3 regions of the Rhizobium sp. BR 317 genome follow, and region 1 is predicted to be linked to each of the others. Evidence: riboswitches for the same ligand, from Rfam matches in the RefSeq annotation. Region 1 holds a riboswitch; each other region holds the start of a gene.
What was found. A riboswitch is a leader RNA that binds a small molecule or an ion and turns the genes downstream of it on or off. The one in region 1 is predicted to bind cobalamin.

Region 1 (5,910 bases):
TACCTTAAGAAGCGTTCCTGGAGCAACGACACGGTCAACAAGCTCATGGCTTGGATGACCGACAATCAGGCAACGGGCGAAGACGGCGCCAAGCACTTCCTCAAGGAAAACAAGGACATCTGGACGAAGTGGGTTTCGCCGGAAGCGGCGAAGAAAATCGAAGCTTCGTTGTAATGGTAAAATCTTGCGGTGCGCAAAAGCGCACCGCTTCCTAGCTGCCGATAAAATCAAAAAGACTTGCCACGGCTTCTTTTTTAAAAAGGGGAACCGAATGGAATGGTTTTATAAATTCCCACACATGAACGATGAAACACTCGCCAGCCTGAAGAAGGGTATTGACGAAGCGTTTCGAACATTCACCCGCGGCTATGGCGACGCGATCGAAAGCTTTTTTTCTCCGCTGCAGCACTTTTTGATCGCCGCCGATCGTTTCATGACGCAGACGCCATGGCCGATCATCACCCTGATCATTCTCGTGATCGCCTGGGCGGCGAGCCGAAGCATGAAAATCGTCGTTGGCTGTCTCGTGACACTCCTGCTGATCGGCTATTTCGATATGTGGGACGACACCATGCGGACGGTCTCCATGATCTTCGTCTGCACCTTGCTGTCGATCGCCATCGGCATTCCGATGGGCATCATCATGTCCCGCTCCGATCGCATCCAAAGGGTGGTCAACCCCATCCTCGACGTCATGCAGACGATGCCGAGCTTCGTCTATCTTATCCCGGTCGTCATGCTGCTCGGGATCGGCAAGGTGCCGGGGCTCATCGCCGTCGTCATCTACGCCATTCCCCCGATGATCAGGCTAACCGATCTCGGCATCCGCCTTGTCGACAAGGACGTGCTCGAGGCCGCCGACGCTTTTGGATCGTCCAATTGGCAGAAGCTTTTCAAGGTGCAACTGCCGCTCGCCCTTCCCACCATCATGGCCGGTATCAACCAGACCATCATGATGGCGTTGGCGATGGTCGTCATTGCCTCGATGATCGGCGTGCAAGGACTTGGCCAGCCGGTTCTGAAGGCGATTGCCAACCAGTACTTCACGCTCGGTATTTTCAACGGCCTCGCGATCGTCGGCATTGCCATCATCTTCGACCGTGTGAGCCAGGCCTATGGCAAGAGAATTCAGAAACACCGGGAGACCGTCCATGGCTGATCATCATTTCGGCGGGATCAAGGTCCGCAATCTCTATAAGATCTTTGGACCCAATCCCAAGGCCCACATCCAGGCCGTTCAGAACGGCCTGTCCAAGACGGAGCTCAACGAGAAGCACGGCCACGTCCTGGGGCTGAAGGACATCAATCTCGAAATTCCTTCGGGCTGCATCCAGGTGATCATGGGGCTTTCCGGTTCCGGCAAGTCCACCTTGATCCGGCATATCAACCGCCTCATCGACCCCACGGCCGGTGAAATGCTGGTCGACGGCGTCGACATCGTGAAGATGAATGAGGATAAGCTTCGCCAATTCCGCAGGCATCAGACCGCGATGGTGTTCCAGAAGTTCGCGCTCCTTCCTCATCGCAACGTGCTCGACAACACCGTTTACGGCCTCGAAGTGCAGGGCATGGACCGGGCAAAAAGCGTCGCCATTGCCATGAATTGGCTGGAGCGCGTCGGCTTGAAGGGATTCGAGAAAAAGTATCCCAACCAGCTTTCGGGCGGCATGCAACAACGTGTTGGCCTCGCCCGAGCGCTTTCCAACGACGCGCCGGTCCTGTTGATGGACGAGGCCTATTCGGCTCTTGATCCGCTGATCCGCATGGACATGCAGACGGTTCTTCTGGATCTGCAGAAGGAGATCAAGAAAACCATCGTCTTCATTACTCATGACCTCGACGAGGCGCTTCGTCTCGGAGATCAGATCGCGATCCTGCGCGATGGCGAAGTCATCCAGCAGGGCACCAGCCAGGATATCGTCCTGCGGCCGGCCGACGAGTACGTCGCCAATTTCGTGAAAGAGGTGAACCGAGGGCGTGTCGTTCAGGTCGAGGCTATCATGATGCCGCTGCCATCCGCAGCCCTGACTGGCGGGCCGACGATCGCAGCAGGTACTACCGTTGAAGAAGCGGTGCGCTTGTTGTGCTCGTCACCCGACGGGGAGGTCCACGTCGTCGCACCAACGGGTCAACCGCTTGGCGTCGTGAATTTCCGCCAACTGGCGACGGCGATGGTCAATTCGCACTGACGATGAAATCTCGGCACAGGCGGATCGTCGATTCGCCTGTGCCACCTGGGTAGCCCATACCCCATTGGCCGAGACACGACCAATTCCGACTGTTTGAATATCGGAAGAATAACCGGCCCTTTTCCAAAGAAATCCAGCTTGCCAACCATCCTGACCGTACCATTGGCGCCTTTTGCGCAGCCGACGGGCTGCGCCTGAAAACCGCGACCATTTGGGCGGGTCTTTTTAAATATATGCGCCATATTCAATCTGCGACACAAATGTCGCGATGCATGCTTGGGCGCGCTAAGCGATACGTTATGTTCACGCTGTTCTCGGGTGCGGCATCGAATTGGTGATGCGGATAATTGGAAAGCCGGCGACCGTCGCCGCCGCCCCCGCAACGGTAGCAGAGCGAATAACCGATATGATTCCACTGGCTTTTTGCCTGGGAAAGTATGTCGAAGTCCGAACGGACAGTTCTGAAGCCCGGAAACCAGTTCGAGACGAAAACAACACGACTGATTGCGATGGCGATCAGGCGGGCGGTACCGCTTTGCGATATCGATGCCGACGATTCCATCCAACAGTCCCTTAGGGGATCAAGAGAATGGATATTGCCAGCGACGTGCTCCGCAAGCTTAAGAACCGCCGCCACGGTTACAGCCTGGAGCAGGCCTTTTACACCGATCCCGATTATTACAAGCTCGATTTGGAGACCATCTGGTATCGCGATTGGCTGTTCATTGGTCATGACTGCGAGATTCCGAAGGCCGGCAATTATTTCACGGCGCAGGTCGGTGATTATTCTGTCGTTCTTACTCGCGACCGGGCGGGTACAATCCACGCGCTGCACAATTCCTGTCGTCACCGCGGCTCGCGCGTCTGTGCGCAAGACAAGGGCTCGTCGGCGAAACTTGTTTGCCCCTATCACCAATGGACCTATGAGCTGGACGGCAGTCTGCTGTTCGCCCGCCATATGGCGGAGGATTTCGACAAGAACCAACATGGTCTGAAGCCGATCCACTGCGAGACTGTCGGTGGATACATCTTCATCTGCCTCGCCGATCAGGCGCCGGATTTCGCGCCCTTCCGCGATACCGTCGAGCCCTACCTTGCCCGACACCGTCTCGGCGAAACGAAGGTCGCTTTCGAAAGCACGATCATCGAGAAAGGCAATTGGAAGCTCGTCTGGGAAAACAATCGCGAGTGCTATCACTGCGCCGCCAATCACCCCGAACTTTGCCGCACCTATCCGGAGGCGCCAAGTGCCACGGGCGTGCAGGGTGCCAAGGACGATCCGGTTATCGCCGAGCATTGGGCAAAGTGCGAAGCAGCAGGACTTCCCAGCGAATTCCGCATCTCGCCGACCGGTCAATTCCGTGCCGCGCGCATGCCGCTCATCCAGAACGCCGAGAGCTACACCATGTCCGGTGCTCGTGCCGTTCAGCGTCCGCTTGCCAACGACATGCTGGAAAGCGGTATCGGCACGCTCTTGCTCTTCCACTACCCGACGACGTGGAACCACGTACTCGCAGACCACGCGGTCACCTTCCGTGTCCTGCCGCTCGGGCCGGAACGGACGCAGGTCACCACCAAATGGCTCGTCAACAAGGACGCCGTCGAAGGTGTCGACTATCGTCTTGATGAGCTTACGCATGTCTGGACCGAGACAAACGACCAGGACCGCCGGATTGTTGAAGAAAATGCCTTCGGCATCCGCTCGCCCGCTTACGAGCCCGGCCCCTACTCGCCGGAAGACGAAAATGGCGTCAAGCAGTTCGTCGAATGGTATTCCAACTTCATGATCGATCGGCTCGACGGCGTGGCGAAGCCTCTGTTGCAGGTGGCCTGACATGACGACTGTCAGCACATTTCGCCACTTCGACGAACTGCAGCCGTGGAATGACCGCCACGACCTGCTGGAGTGCATCGCCGCCACGGTGGAGACACCTGATGTGATGACCTTCACGTTCCGCTCCGACCGGGACAATTGGTTCCGATATTTGCCAGGCCAGTTCGTAACCCTGGAGTTACCCGTTTCCGAAAACGAGCCGGTGTTCCGTACCTATACGCTGTCGTCGACGCCCTCACGACCCTTTTCCGTCTCCGTGACGGTGAAGGCCCAGGCAACGAGCATCGGTACGCGCTGGATGTTCGACAACCTCAAACCGGGGATAAAGCTGAAGGCTTTCGGGCCGCTTGGCGACTTCTCATTCGTGCGCCATCCGGGCGAAAAATACCTCTTCATCTCGGGCGGCTCCGGCATCACACCGATGATGTCGATGATCCGCTGGATGGCGGACTGTACGCCGCAGGCGGACGTTGGCTTCATCTCATGCGCCCGCACACCGGACGACCTGCTCTTCAAGACGGAACTCGAATGTCTCGCGGCGCAGATGCCGAAGCTTTCGCTCGGTTTCATCGTCAAAAACCACAATCCGCGTGACGGATGGCATGGGCTGCGCGGCCGCATCGATGCGGCGCGTCTTTCGTTGCTAACCCCTGATTTCCGCGAGCGCACGGTATTTTGCTGTGGTCCCGAGCCCTTCATGCGTGGCGTACGCGACATGTTGAAGGTCTGCGGCTTCAACATGGACCGTTACCATGAGGAAAGCTTCCAGCCTGCGGCAGCACCCGCAGCCGAGGAACTCGCGGTGCGCGCCGGCCCGGGCGAGACCAATGCCGATGCGATTGCTACCGTCACCTTTACCATGGCCGGCAAGGAGGCCAAGTGCCCGCCTGGCCAGACGATCCTGCAGACGGCCCGCGCCATCGGCGTACGCATCGGCGCTGCCTGCGAGGGTGGCCTATGCGGCACATGCCGCATCATGAAGGTTTCGGGCGAGGTCGATATGCGGCACAACGGTGGCATTCTCGATGAAGAAATCGAAGAAGGCTACATCCTGGCCTGCTGCTCACAGCCAACAGGCGATGTGTCGATCGAGGCGTGAGATGGAGCGTCGCCCATGGATATCTGTTGAGTCGCTTTCCTGAGGGCACCGCATCCTGCAGGTGTGGTCTTTTAGACATGTCGAAGGTGTTGTCCGGACACCTTCTCGATAGTGGACCGGCCGCCGCTGAAATCGCGGTGGCCGCGGTCGATTTTTACTTCTGTTCGGCCGTTGAGGAGCGGGCCGAACAGGAGGCGATCGCGGACAGTGATGATCAAGTGTTGAACCAAGGAGGAGATGGCATGACTGGCAACAGAGGCGTCGTTTATATGCGGCCCGGTCGCGTAGAGGTTCGCGACATCGATGATCCAAAACTGGAGGCGCCGGACGGCCGTCGTATCGAGCACGGCGTTATCCTGAAGGTGATCTCCACGAATATCTGCGGCTCTGATCAGCACATGGTGCGTGGCCGCACGACCGCCATGCCGGGTCTCGTGCTTGGCCATGAGATCACCGGGCAGATCATTGAAAAAGGCGTCGATGTGGAGATGCTCGACATCGGCGATATCGTCTCGGTTCCTTTCAATGTCGCTTGCGGCCGCTGCCGCTGCTGCAAATCGCAGGATACCGGCGTTTGCCTGACGGTGAACCCGTCACGCGCAGGCGGCGCCTATGGTTATGTCGACATGGGTGGCTGGATCGGCGGCCAGGCGCGCTATGTGATGGTGCCCTATGCGGATTTCAATCTGCTGAAGTTCCCTGATCGCGACAAGGCCATGGCGAAGATCCGTGACCTCACCATGCTGTCGGACATTCTGCCCACCGGCTTTCACGGCGCCGTTCGCGCT
Region 2 (5,910 bases), on a different contig from region 1:
GGACAGTCAACAGCCCGAAGATGAGCCCCGTGTGCAGGAGTGCCAATATAGCGCCGAAAGCCGCACCTGAGGAAACGCCGAGAAGATGTGGATCAGCCAGCGGATTTCGCGTCAAAGCCTGCAGCACCGCTCCGGTGACCGCAAGCCCGGCCCCCACGAGCAACGCCAGGATGACGCGCGGAAAACGGACGTCCCAAACGATGCTTTCCTGTCCGCCTGACCAGGTGACGGGAAACAACCCGGCATGCAGCTTGTTGCCGACGATCGACCATACGGTCGCAAACGGGATCGGCGCCGCGCCAAACGAGACGCCGGCCGTGATCGACATGGCGAAGAAAGCAGCAAGGAGCAGGATCATAATGGGAAGGCCGAGGCGCATGCGAAAATCCAGGAAGCGATCCGTCCAGTAATCGACTGGACGGATCGGCATTGTCGTTGGTTACATCGCCTCGGGATGGAATGCCTTCGCCAGCGCGGCGATGGCTTCGATGTTGCGCGGTCCCGGCGTGGCCTCCACATAGGGCAGCACGACGAAACGGTCGTTCTTCACCGCATCGATATTCTTGAAGGCCGGATTGTTCTTCAGAAATGCGATCTTCTGGGCTGCGGTGACCTGGCCATAATCGACGATGACGATGACTTCGGGGTTCTTCTCGATCACCGGCTCCCAGGAGACCTCCGTCCAGCTCTTTTCGACATCGTCCATGACATTGCTGCCGCCAGCCGCTTCGATCATTGCCGTCGGGATGCCGTAGCGGCCCGAGGTGAAGGGCTTTTCCTCGCCGGAATCATAGACGAAGACGCGGGTCGGCTTGTCGACATGACTGATTTTCGACCGGATATCGCTAAGCTGCTTGCGATAGCTGGCAACCAAGGCCTCGGCCCTATCCTCGACGCGGAAAATCTTGCCGAGATTCAGCAGGTCGACGAACATGTCGTCCATCGTCGGCTTGTTCTTCTGCATGACGAAAATGCAGGATTCGGTGAGCTCATAGACCTTGATGCCGAAGGGCGCCATGGTCTCGGGTGTCACCTCACCGCCCACTTTCATGCCATAGTTCCAGCCGGCGAAATAAAAGTCGGCATTGGCTCCGAGCAACACTTCCTTGGTCGGATATTTCGGCGATAGCTCCGGCATTTCCTGAATGCCGTCCCTGAGCTTCTCATCCAGCGTCTTCCAGCCGGAAACGCCAGTATATCCGACCATACGATCCCTGAGCTTCAGAGCCAGCATCATCTCCGTAAGATTGACGTCGTTCGAAACGGCGCGCGCCGGCGCCTTGTCGAAGGTGACATCGCGATTGCAGCTACGCACGGTGACGGGCTCAGCCAGAGCAGCGCCGGCAAAGAGTGTGCCGAGTAGCAAGCCGGTGGCGGACAAGGACATGCGGAAAGACATAAACGGCTCCAAATTATCGAAGAGAAAAACTAAAACGATGGGATGCGTCGCCCGCGACCTGACGGCTCGCTTCGACACGGAATGCGGATGAGATGCGCTCGGCGGTCAGAACTTCGGCAGGCAAGCCGTGACCGCTCAGACGGCCGGAATCGAGCACAGCAACATGCGTCGCGAAATCGGCGGCGAGATTGATGTCGTGCAGAGTGGTGATGATCGTCAGGCCAAGGCCTTTCAACAGCGCCAATATTTCGAGCTGATGGCGGATATCGAGATGATTGGTCGGCTCGTCGAGAATGATCAGCTCCGGCTCCTGCGCCAGCGCGCGGGCAATCAATACCCGCTGTTTCTCGCCACCCGAAAGCGACGCGAATTGCCGGAGCGCCAGATGCTTGAGGTCCAGGCGGAGAAGCGCCGCCGCCGTTGCCGCATGATTCTCTTCGCTCCAACGCGCCATGCCTTTGCGATGGGGAATGCGGCCCATCATCACCACGTCACGAACGCTGAAGGGAAAATCACCCGGCGTCTCCTGCAGGACGACGGCGATACGCCGCGCCGCTTCGCGCGGGCCGATCGACCAGAGATCGGTGCCGTCGAGGCGCACCAGACCCTGTTGCGGCCGGATACCACGATAGAGGCAGCGCAGCAGGGTCGATTTGCCCGCCCCGTTCGGACCGATAATCGCCAGCCGATCTCCGGTTTTCACGGACAGGCTGATGTCCCGGATGATTGGCTTTCCCCTATACGGGCCCCAGGTGACGCCGTCAGCTTCCAATCGCAAGCATTTTTCCAGCATGACCCGCTCCTATTGCAAAAGCGTCGCGTGACGCTCGGCTGAAAGGATGGCTGCCGGAATGCGCGCCAATGTCTTGCCGCCCAACATTTTCGGGCGATCGCCTTCCCGTGTCAGGCCATCGGGCCGATCGCGATAAAGCTCCGCGAAGGAGACGAGCGCGCCGATATCGGCCTCGCCCGAGATGTCACCGAAGAGGTAGGTCGCCTTTGCCGACGTCTGGAAGGCGACGGTGCATGGCCGGTCGCAGCCAGCCATGCAGACACTGCCCTCCAGACTGAAATCGTCGGAAAGTGTCGCACCGGCCTCGGCAATAGCCGCCTGCAAATGTTTCAGCAGATCGAGACCGGGATGGCATGGCGCGCCGACGTGGCGGCAACTCGTGCACACGGTGATCCGATGCGTCTGCTCTTTCGCTTTGTCCATGAAAAGCCTCCCGGAGATTTCGCCGGAGGCAAAGTCAAGATAGGGCTTGCGGACGCGAATGCGCCCCCGCCCAACCACTGAATTTCCATCGGAACACCCCGTCCGTTGCGGTTGACGTTATCGATGGCAGGTCTCCTGGCTCACGGGTKACAGCCCATTCGCACCTTCCCGGCATGAAGCCAGTGGTATATCGCGAACGCGCTCTCCGCTTACAGTTGCGGGGGCAGCCACGGTTTTGGCCCCTGATGGGTAATCCGCACCGTGTTCCCTTTTCAGCCGCCCTCCGGATGATTCCGGCGGCAGCACCATCGGCGTCGTTCATCTCACAGAAAATCGAAACGAGCAATGGCGATATGATCAATGTCTGCACTACCCTAAGTCCCGGCTGCATGATCGAAGTAATTTCGTTATGTTATTACGTTACTAATTTCAACAACAAAAATCAGATGCGGCGACGGGTTCCAAAGCTCTTATTCATTGGAGGCTATGGCGAACGTGGACGCTATCTCGCCCCGAGCTTATTGAAGGGCCGGCAAGATCAATCCTGGTCACACAGCCTTGCACTGCGGATAGAACCGCGCAGCCACCCCATCCGCAGCCGCATAGGCCTGCGTGACGATCTCGGGCACGAGATCGATATCCGGCAAGCTCCCGAGTCCCAGCGGGCCGATGGCAAAAAGCCCCTCGGTCGCTTGTCCATCCACGGAAAGCGCACCCGTCGCTTCGACAGCCAGACCGAGACCAAGTTCGTCCGGTGTGGCGAGGCCCGCCTCGATCAGGCTCCACATTAATGGCGTGTCGAGATCAGGCTCCTGGCAGCGGCAATCGATCACCTCGTCAGCATAGATCTGTTCCACGCCTTGCTGACCCGCGGGCTTCAGCATCAATCCGGTCGGCGTGCGCCGGAGGAACTGCCCGCGGCGCGACAGCGTATTGCCCTCCGCCAGCTCTTGCTTCAGCCGGACATAGAGAGCCTCCGGCAGGCGGTTACGGTGGCTATCGTAAAGAGCGCGCAGATGGCGATTGAATTGCTGCTTCTGTCCCGCAGGCAGCGAACGCCAGAGCGAGCGCGCATGTTTGCGCAGGCCGTTCATGACGGATTGCCAGCTTTGCCCGTTCGCCTCGGCGTTCTCGCAAGCCCGCCGGATGAAACGCACGATGTCGCTGAGACTGCCGGGCATGGCTTCTGCGGGAAAGACCGGATCGGCATTGCTGCGGGTGTGGCTCTGCGGCAGGAAGCCATGTCTCGAAACGATGGTGATCTGGCCGTCGTAGCCGTTGTCGCGCATCTGCAACAGCCGGTCGACGACGCGCAGACCGCTGCCGAGCAATACCGTATGCGGGCGTGACACCAGGCGGCGCGCGCGGACCGTCGTCGGCGTCGCCACGGGTTCACCGCTCTGCGGCTCATGATCGGCAATGCCGTAACCGGTCGCCAGGATCACCGTATCGAACGGTGGATTGGCAGCGCCGGCGCTCTCGACCATAAAGCGGTCACCATGGCTGCGGCAAAGGCCGGTCACCGTCTCGCCGCTGACTTGCACGGTTATATCCCGCCGCGACGACAGCGCCTCGGAAAAGCGCTGGTAGACATAGTCGCTGAAAATGCTCTTGGGGACGAATATCTGCAAAAACCCTGGTATTGCAGCCGGCACGGCACTGCGGAACGTCGCATTGCTACAGAGCCAATCGTTGAAATCATCGGGATCGCCAGCAGAAACCGAGAGATCGCGGACACGGCTGTTCAGGATTTCGCTGCTATGGCCGGACGCCAGAGCCTGACCGCCGCTGACGCTGGAATTGGGATCGAAAAGCTGCAGATGAAACGGCGTCCGCACCGTTTTCATCAAGGCAATTGCCATCATCATACCGGAAAAGCCGCGGCCGATGACGGCGATACGCGGTATTGCATAGGCTTGTGCCGAGGCGTTGGCCCTGGCGGAAAAAAGTCCCTGAACCGTCATATCAACTCCTGGGGCAAAGAGGTGGTCGATCATGCTTTTCTAAGGGCATACTGATACTTTGCCTGTGAACCGCACACAGCGCGCGGCCACCGAACGCTTGGCCGCTAGAGCGCCGCGCATCCGTAAACGCACAATGGCCGCTCTGGTTCTTTTGAACCCAGGGCGTCTGAAAACGAGAGGCTCTGGGCGGGTTCCCACGCAACCAGGAACCAATTTCACTTCGTCAACCTTCACATATCGAGCCTTTCGGCGGCCCGACGAGGTAATTGTTGCTATTGTCTACTTATTTAGTCGTATATGAAAGCGCGAAAATGCGCCGGTAGCAAGCGCTTTCTTGCGACCGACGTCTTTGAAGGTGGATCACATTTACGACATGGCCTCGCACAAGACGCTGTGCACCTGTGGTTTCGCCGACCTGGCCCGCTGATCCCAGACCCTTTTGGTGAACGCGGAAAATAGCTGATAGCCCTGCTGCCAGCGGCGGCTGCACTGAGCCGCCCGCTTACAATTTCTCCATTCGATGCCTATTATGGCGGGTAGCGAAATCTGGATAAGCAAAGAAAAACCATTGTAGAGTAGATCTATAGAAATTACGATCATACCGCTTTCGCACCGCTAAGTCACTGATATGCCAACCCTGATGGGGTCATGAATGGGAACTGTTTCACAGTTGCACGAGCGGGTCAGGCCGCTCGCACACCGCATTCAAAGCGATGAGGAAGCGCTGGAGATCGCGCGATCGCTGGCCGCCCGGTTCTCTCAGCAGGCAAGCGACCGCGACATCAACCGCGTATTGCCCTACGAAGAACTGGAGGCCCTGTCGCAATCCGGCCTGCTCGGCATCACCACTCCGTCCGAACATGACGGCCTCGATATCTCCAACTCAGTTCTTGCCGAAATCATCGCTATCCTGGCCGAAGCCGATCCTTCGATCGCACAAATTCCGCAAAACCATTTCTACATTCTGGAAGCGCTGCGCATCGACGGCAGCGAAGAGCAGAAGAACTTCTTCTTCTCCAGGGCGCTGGCCGGTGACCGTTTCGGCAATGCATTCTCCGAACTCGGCACGGCAACGGCCGGTCAATACAATACGCGCTTGACATCGGACGGACTTGGCTTTCGCGTCAACGGCCGCAAATTCTATTCCACCGGCGTGCTTTTTGCCGACTGGATCGCCATTTTTGCGCTGAATGCGCAGGACGACCTCACAATGTCACTCGTTCCGCGCGGCACCGAAGGCATCCAGATCATCGACGACTGGGACGGTTTCGGCCAGCGCACATCCGGCAGCGGCACGACCATCCTGCACAATGTCTATGTCAACGCGGACG
Region 3 (5,910 bases), on a different contig from region 1:
CGGGGATCGCCGCCGGAGGCCTCGTAATATTCGTCCACCAGCGCTTCCAGATCCTTGAGCGGGCCGTAACTTTCGGCGCGGGTCAAAGGCGGGGTCAGGTGGTCGATAATCACGGCACTCGTGCGGCGCTTGGCCTGCGTGCCCTCGCCGGGGTCGTTGACAATGAAGGGATAGAGATGCGGCAACGGCCCGAGGATCGCTTCGGGATAGCAGGCCTCTGACAGCGCCAGGGCCTTACCCGGCAACCATTCGAGATTGCCGTGCTTGCCCATATGAATGACGGCATGCGCGCCGAAGGACTGACGCAGGAATGCATAGAAAGCGAGATAGCCATGCGGCGGCACGAGATCCGGCGAATGATAGCTTTCCTTCGGATCGATGTTGTAGCCGCGCGCGGGCTGGATGCCCACCAGCACGTCGCCGAAGCGGGTGAAGGGCAGCGCAAAGGCGCCCTCTCGAACATAGGGATCGCTCCCCGGGTCGCCCCAACGGACGGCTATCTCTTCCTGAATCTGAATGGGAAGAGACGAGAGAAAATCCTTGTATTCCCTTATGGAAAGCCTTTCGCGCACGATCCTGCCATCATGACCCGAATTGGTCGGGCCATCCATCAGGTGCTGCATCAGCGCGTCGCCATCGGCAGGCAGATCGGCAGCCGGATAACCCGCCGCCCGCATCGCTTTCAGCACTTCCATCGTACCCGCCGGCGTATCGAGTCCGACGCCGTTGCCGAGCCGTCCGTCGCGGTTCGGATAATTGGCCATGACCAGCGCCACGCGCCGATTTTGCGGCGGCGCTTTGCGCAGATGCGCCCAATTGGCCGCCAATCGGGCGGTGTAGCGCATGCGGTCCGCTGCCGGCTCGCTGGCAACAATATTGGCCTCGACACGTTCATCATAACGCGCCGCCGCCTTGAAGGAGACGGCACGGGCAAGCACGCGCCCATCCACCTCCGGCAGCGCGACATTCATGCCGAGATCGCGCGCGGAAAGCCCCTGCGACGAGGCTTCCCAAGCCTCCATGGAGGAAGCCGAAAAGATCGCCTGCAGCACGACCGCATCACTCGCCTCCAACACGGTCGGCTGGCGATCAGCCCCTGGTGCCGAAACGGCAAAACCGGTGGTATTGATGACGACAGCCGGCTTCAACTCGGCGAAAACGCTTTCGAGAATGCCGACTGAAACGAGATCCTTGAGACTATAGGCAAACACCGGCAGCGGCCGCATGCCCTCGGCGATCAGCGCCTCGATCATGGCTTCGACCGGCTTGGTTTCACCGCTCTGAACGAGAGCGCGGTAGAAGGAAACAGCGACCGTCGGAGGTTCGAGTCCCTCCGGGACTACCACCGTGGAGGCATTTCTCCACTCCTCGATCCCGATCACGCCCCTGCCCGGCCACCAGATCCCCGCCTTCATCAACGGAGCGGCGGGCGCCGGTTTTTCGGCGCCCAACAGCATCGCTCCGGAATAGCCGAGAAAATCACGGGAATTGGCGTCGCCGCCTTCGATTAGATAGGACCACAGCGCATTGAGATCCTCGAGTGCAACATTGGAAAATGGCGTCAGCCCCGGATCAGGCTTCGAATCCCCCGGCAAAACCGCGATGAAAGCGCCATTGCGAACGGCGCTGGCATGCAGCGCCTCCAGCGCATAGTGAAAATAGCTGGCACCACCAAGCGCCCGGACGATGATCAGCTTCGCATGCCGCGCCGTCCGTTCGATATAGGTGTCGACGGACATGGGATGCTTGAGGCTCATCAGGCTTGCGAGCCGCAAGGAATGCGCGGCTCCCCCCTGCCCATAGGCCGCGGCTATCGCCGCAAGCTCGGTATCGGCCGCCGACAGAAACAGGATATCGCCTGGCGACTGACCGAGATCAATCGCCTCCTCGCCGTCGCTGATCGTTCCTTTTTGAGCTAGGAGGAGATGCATGGCTTCGCCTTAGGCCAACGTTTCTATCGCCTCGCGCACGATCCCTTCATCCATCTCATGCAGGCCAATCACCACAAGCCGTGTCTGGCGCTGTTCGCCCGGCGTCCACGCCCGGTCGAAATAGTGGTCGATGCGGCTGCCGACGGCCTGAATCTGCAAGCGCATCGGCTTGCCGGGCACATCAATGAAACCCTTGAGGCGCAGGACATCGTGTTCGGCAATCACGCCCTTCAGCTTCTCGATAAAGGCAGCCGGATCGGCGATCGGGCCGAGGTCGACGACGAAGCTGTCGAATTCGTCGTGATCATGCGGCGCGCCGTCCTCGTGCTCCAGCTCGTGATGCGATTTGCGGTTGGCGATGTCGCCTTCGGTGCCGATGCCGAGACCGAGGAGGATGGCGGCCGGAACCTCACCATTTTTCGCTTCGATGATCGTCGGCTTGCGGGCGGTGCGGGAGGCAACTTCGGTACGGACGCGGCCAAGGCCGGCGACGTCGATCAGGTCGGTCTTGTTGAGGACGATGAGATCGGCGCAGGTCAATTGATCCTCGAACAGCTCCTCGATCGGGCTTTCGTGATKGAGCGTTTCATCTTCGACACGGCGAGCTTCGACCGCATCGTGGTCATCGGCGAAACGGCCGGCGGCGACGGCGGCACTGTCGACCACGGTGATCACGCCGTCGACAGTGACCTGGGTGCGGATATCCGGCCAGTTGAAGGCAGCGACCAGCGGCTGCGGCAGAGCGAGACCCGAAGTCTCGATGACGATATGGTCAGGACGCGCCTCGCGCTCCAAAAGCTTGGTCATGGTCGGGATAAAATCATCTGCCACAGTGCAGCAGATGCAGCCATTGGTCAGCTCGATGATATCGTCCTCGGTGCAATTCTCCGCGCCGCAGCCCTTCAGCACGTCACCGTCAACGCCGAGATCGCCGAACTCGTTGATAATCAAAGCGATCTTCTTCCCGCCGGTGTTCTGCAAAAGATTGCGGATCATCGTCGTTTTGCCGGCGCCAAGGAAACCGGTGATGACGGTGGCGGGAATTTTTTCCTGGTTCATGCGGATCAACCTTTCATTTTCAGCGGCAGCCCCGCCGCGATAAAATAGACTTCGGCGCTCGCCGCCGCGATCATCTGGTGCAACCGGCCGGCATGATCGCGGAATTCGCGCGCCATACGGTTTTCAGGCACGATGCCAAGCCCGACCTCGTTGGAAACGAGGACAAGACGCGACTTTGCGCCCGGTAGGAATTCGGTGAGAGCGGAAAATTCCGCCGGGATGTTGCGCTCGGCCATCATCAGATTGGTGACCCAAAGCGTCAGGCAATCAACGAGAACAGCGCGCCCCTCGCTATCGATCGCCGCCAGCCGGGCAGTCAGATCGAACGGCTCCTCATGCGTCGTCCAAAGGAGATCGCCGCGATCGGCGCGATGCTGAGCGATGCGGTCGCGCATTTCATCGTCCCAAGCCTGGCCTGTCGCCACATAGTGACGTTCGAGACCGGTGTCCGAGACCAGCGATTCGGCGAATCGGGATTTGCCAGAGCGTGCACCGCCGAGAACGAAGACGACGCGGGACGATGGGGATGACATGACCTATCCCCGTCCCAACAGGAAAACAGTGGCCAGCGCGACGCGGCTGGAACCGAAAAGCGGGCGCCTGCGCGCCGAGAACTCATTTCGCGCCATGACAACCTCCGTGCTGGCAGCCGAGACATCCGTCCCTAGGTTGGGCCTTGCGCCCGGCACGTATGGCAGGTCTCCTGGCTCGCGGATGAGGCACAGCGAGGGCGGACCGAAACCGGTCGCCCCCGATCCTGCACCAGCGGATCTTTCTCGCCTTCCCGGCAAACATCATGAAAAAGCGGACGATTCGTAGATTTAGAGGCGTCCAGCCCTGGTTGATCATGATGCCACGCCAGTGGCTTTTCCGGCTCAAAGCTGCTTTCACCTGTCCGCACCATGCGGACCATCAGCGAAATACCACCAAGAACCGGATGAAAGACCCTGACCGCTCTACAGTCGCGGGGTCGGCTATGATGAGAGCGCCCGAGTTGGGTCCGCTCCTTCACATTCCCTTTTCATCCCATGCGGCAGATTGCCGCTCGGGAACCATTCGTTATGCCCGTAATGATTAGGCTTTCGGCCCCGGCAAGTCAATCAAGGCTGGTCGGCACGACATCGGCTGTTCCAATGGCGAAATATTGCCTAAAAGTCGCAGCCTGCGATGCTCTTTTTGCCGTATTTCTTTGATGTTAGGAGTTTATAGAAGCCAAGCACATAGCTTTGAGCACAAAACTGTCGTCTGTTCCCCATGTTGCAGAAATTCCAACCGCGCCGCTTCGGCGTCATCTCGGCTCTATTCGATCTCGGTCGCTTCAGGGCATTGCTGCGTCGTGGCGAATTGGGGCTCGTTTTCGCCGGCGCGCTGGCGGGAATAGCCTCCGGTTGCGCCGTGATAGGGATGAGCTTCATCTCACGCAAGCTTCACAGCGCCATCTACGGCATAACCGATTACGAGCGCCTCAGTTCTGCAGCGGTCGCGATACCCGACAAGTCGGTGCTGCTGATCGCCCCCATAGCCGGCGGCATTATCCTCGGCGCTCTGCTCTATCTATTGTCGCGCACGCGCAAGAAGCCGATGGTCGACCCGATTGAAGCCAATGCGCTGCATGGCGGCCGCATGTCGCTCACCGACAGTATCCTCGTCGCGGTGCAGAATCTCATCTCGAACGGATTCGGCGCCTCGGTCGGGCTTGAAGCAGGTTACACACAGCTTGCCGCCGGCATTGCGTCGAAATTCGGCTATAAGATGCAGATGCGCCGCGCGGACCTGCGCATGCTCGTCGGCTGCGGCGCTGCCGGCGCCATCGCAGCCGCGTTCAATGCGCCGCTGACCGGCGCCTTCTACGCCTTCGAGCTGATCATCGGCAGCTATTCCATCCTCACGCTGACGCCCGTCGTCGTCTCAGCGCTGATCTCGACCATGATCGCAAGACTGCTCGCCGGTGACGACTTCGCCATCGACATCGATCATTTCGGCGCGATCGTCCCCGCCGACTATCTTCCGGCTGTCCTGCTCGGTGCGTTCTGCGCCGGCATAGGCATCCTGATCATGCAGGGCGTCGCCTGGGTCGAAGAGTTTGCGCGCAAGAGTTCGATTGCACCGCCCTTTCGCCCTGCGCTCGGCGGCCTCGTCGTCGGCCTGTTGGCGCTGATCTCGCCGCAGGTTCTGTCGGCCGGCCACGGTGCACTGCATCTCAACCTGTCGACGAATGTCACCCTGGGCGCGCTGGCCGGGCTCTTCATCCTGAAATCACTGGCCTCAGCCGTGTCTATCGGTTCCGGCTTCAGGGGCGGCTTGTTCTTTGCATCGCTGTTCATGGGCGGGCTGCTCGGCAAGATCTTCGCCTATTGCGCCCCCTATTTCGATCACGCCACGCTGACGCCGGCCGTCTATGCCGTGGTCGGCATGAGTTCGCTTGCCGTCGCCATCATCGGCGGACCGTTGACCATGACCTTCCTGGCGTTGGAGATCACCGGGGATTTTCCGATCACCGCGCTGGTGTTAGCCGCCGTCATCACCTCGTCGCTGGTGGTGCGGACCACCTTCGGCTATTCCTTCGCCACATGGCGCTTCCATCTGCGCGGCGAAAGCATCCGCAGCGCCCATGATGTCGGCTGGATTCGTAATCTGACGGTCGTCCGCATGATGCGTCCGGATGTGCACACTGCGCCTGTCGACATGAGCATCGAGGAATTTCGTCAGCGTTTTCCGATCGGCTCGGCACAGCGGGTCATCCTAATCGACAAGGACGAGAAATATGCCGGCATGGTGCTGATGCCCGACATATATGCGAGCCCCGTCGAGAAGGACGACGAGGAACACGGCCTTTCCGATTTCATCCGCCATCGCAACGACTTCCTGCAGCCGCAGATGAACGCCAAGCAGGCCGCTGCCCTTTTCGATCAGACGGAAA

Region 2: it holds a riboswitch for cobalamin, as region 1 does, so the genes downstream of both, QD357_RS03525 (DUF1636 family protein) here and QD357_RS19240 (aromatic ring-hydroxylating oxygenase subunit alpha) in region 1, are expected to answer to the same signal.
Region 3: it holds a riboswitch for cobalamin, as region 1 does, so the genes downstream of both, cobU (bifunctional adenosylcobinamide kinase/adenosylcobinamide-phosphate guanylyltransferase) here and QD357_RS19240 (aromatic ring-hydroxylating oxygenase subunit alpha) in region 1, are expected to answer to the same signal.

Annotation. Positions count from the first base shown of each region.
Region 1 is NZ_JARWLB010000012.1:4,811-10,720, forward strand. It holds gene QD357_RS19225 (ABC transporter substrate-binding protein) at 1-174, shown strand, start outside; gene QD357_RS19230 (ABC transporter permease) at 272-1,159, shown strand; gene QD357_RS19235 (quaternary amine ABC transporter ATP-binding protein) at 1,152-2,189, shown strand; cobalamin riboswitch at 2,489-2,688, shown strand; gene QD357_RS19240 (aromatic ring-hydroxylating oxygenase subunit alpha) at 2,779-4,023, shown strand; gene QD357_RS19245 (2Fe-2S iron-sulfur cluster-binding protein) at 4,025-5,122, shown strand; gene fdhA (formaldehyde dehydrogenase, glutathione-independent) at 5,365-5,910, shown strand, end outside.
Region 2 is NZ_JARWLB010000002.1:194,129-200,038, forward strand. It holds gene QD357_RS03510 (FecCD family ABC transporter permease) at 1-379, opposite strand, end outside; gene QD357_RS03515 (ABC transporter substrate-binding protein) at 440-1,399, opposite strand; gene QD357_RS03520 (ABC transporter ATP-binding protein) at 1,413-2,192, opposite strand; gene QD357_RS03525 (DUF1636 family protein) at 2,202-2,615, opposite strand; cobalamin riboswitch at 2,723-2,940, opposite strand; gene QD357_RS03530 (FAD/NAD(P)-binding protein) at 3,164-4,579, opposite strand; gene QD357_RS03535 (SfnB family sulfur acquisition oxidoreductase) at 5,232-5,910, shown strand, end outside.
Region 3 is NZ_JARWLB010000002.1:155,137-161,046, forward strand. It holds gene cobN (cobaltochelatase subunit CobN) at 1-1,931, opposite strand, end outside; gene cobW (cobalamin biosynthesis protein CobW) at 1,941-2,990, opposite strand; gene cobU (bifunctional adenosylcobinamide kinase/adenosylcobinamide-phosphate guanylyltransferase) at 2,996-3,523, opposite strand; cobalamin riboswitch at 3,666-4,062, opposite strand; gene QD357_RS03355 (chloride channel protein) at 4,245-5,910, shown strand, end outside.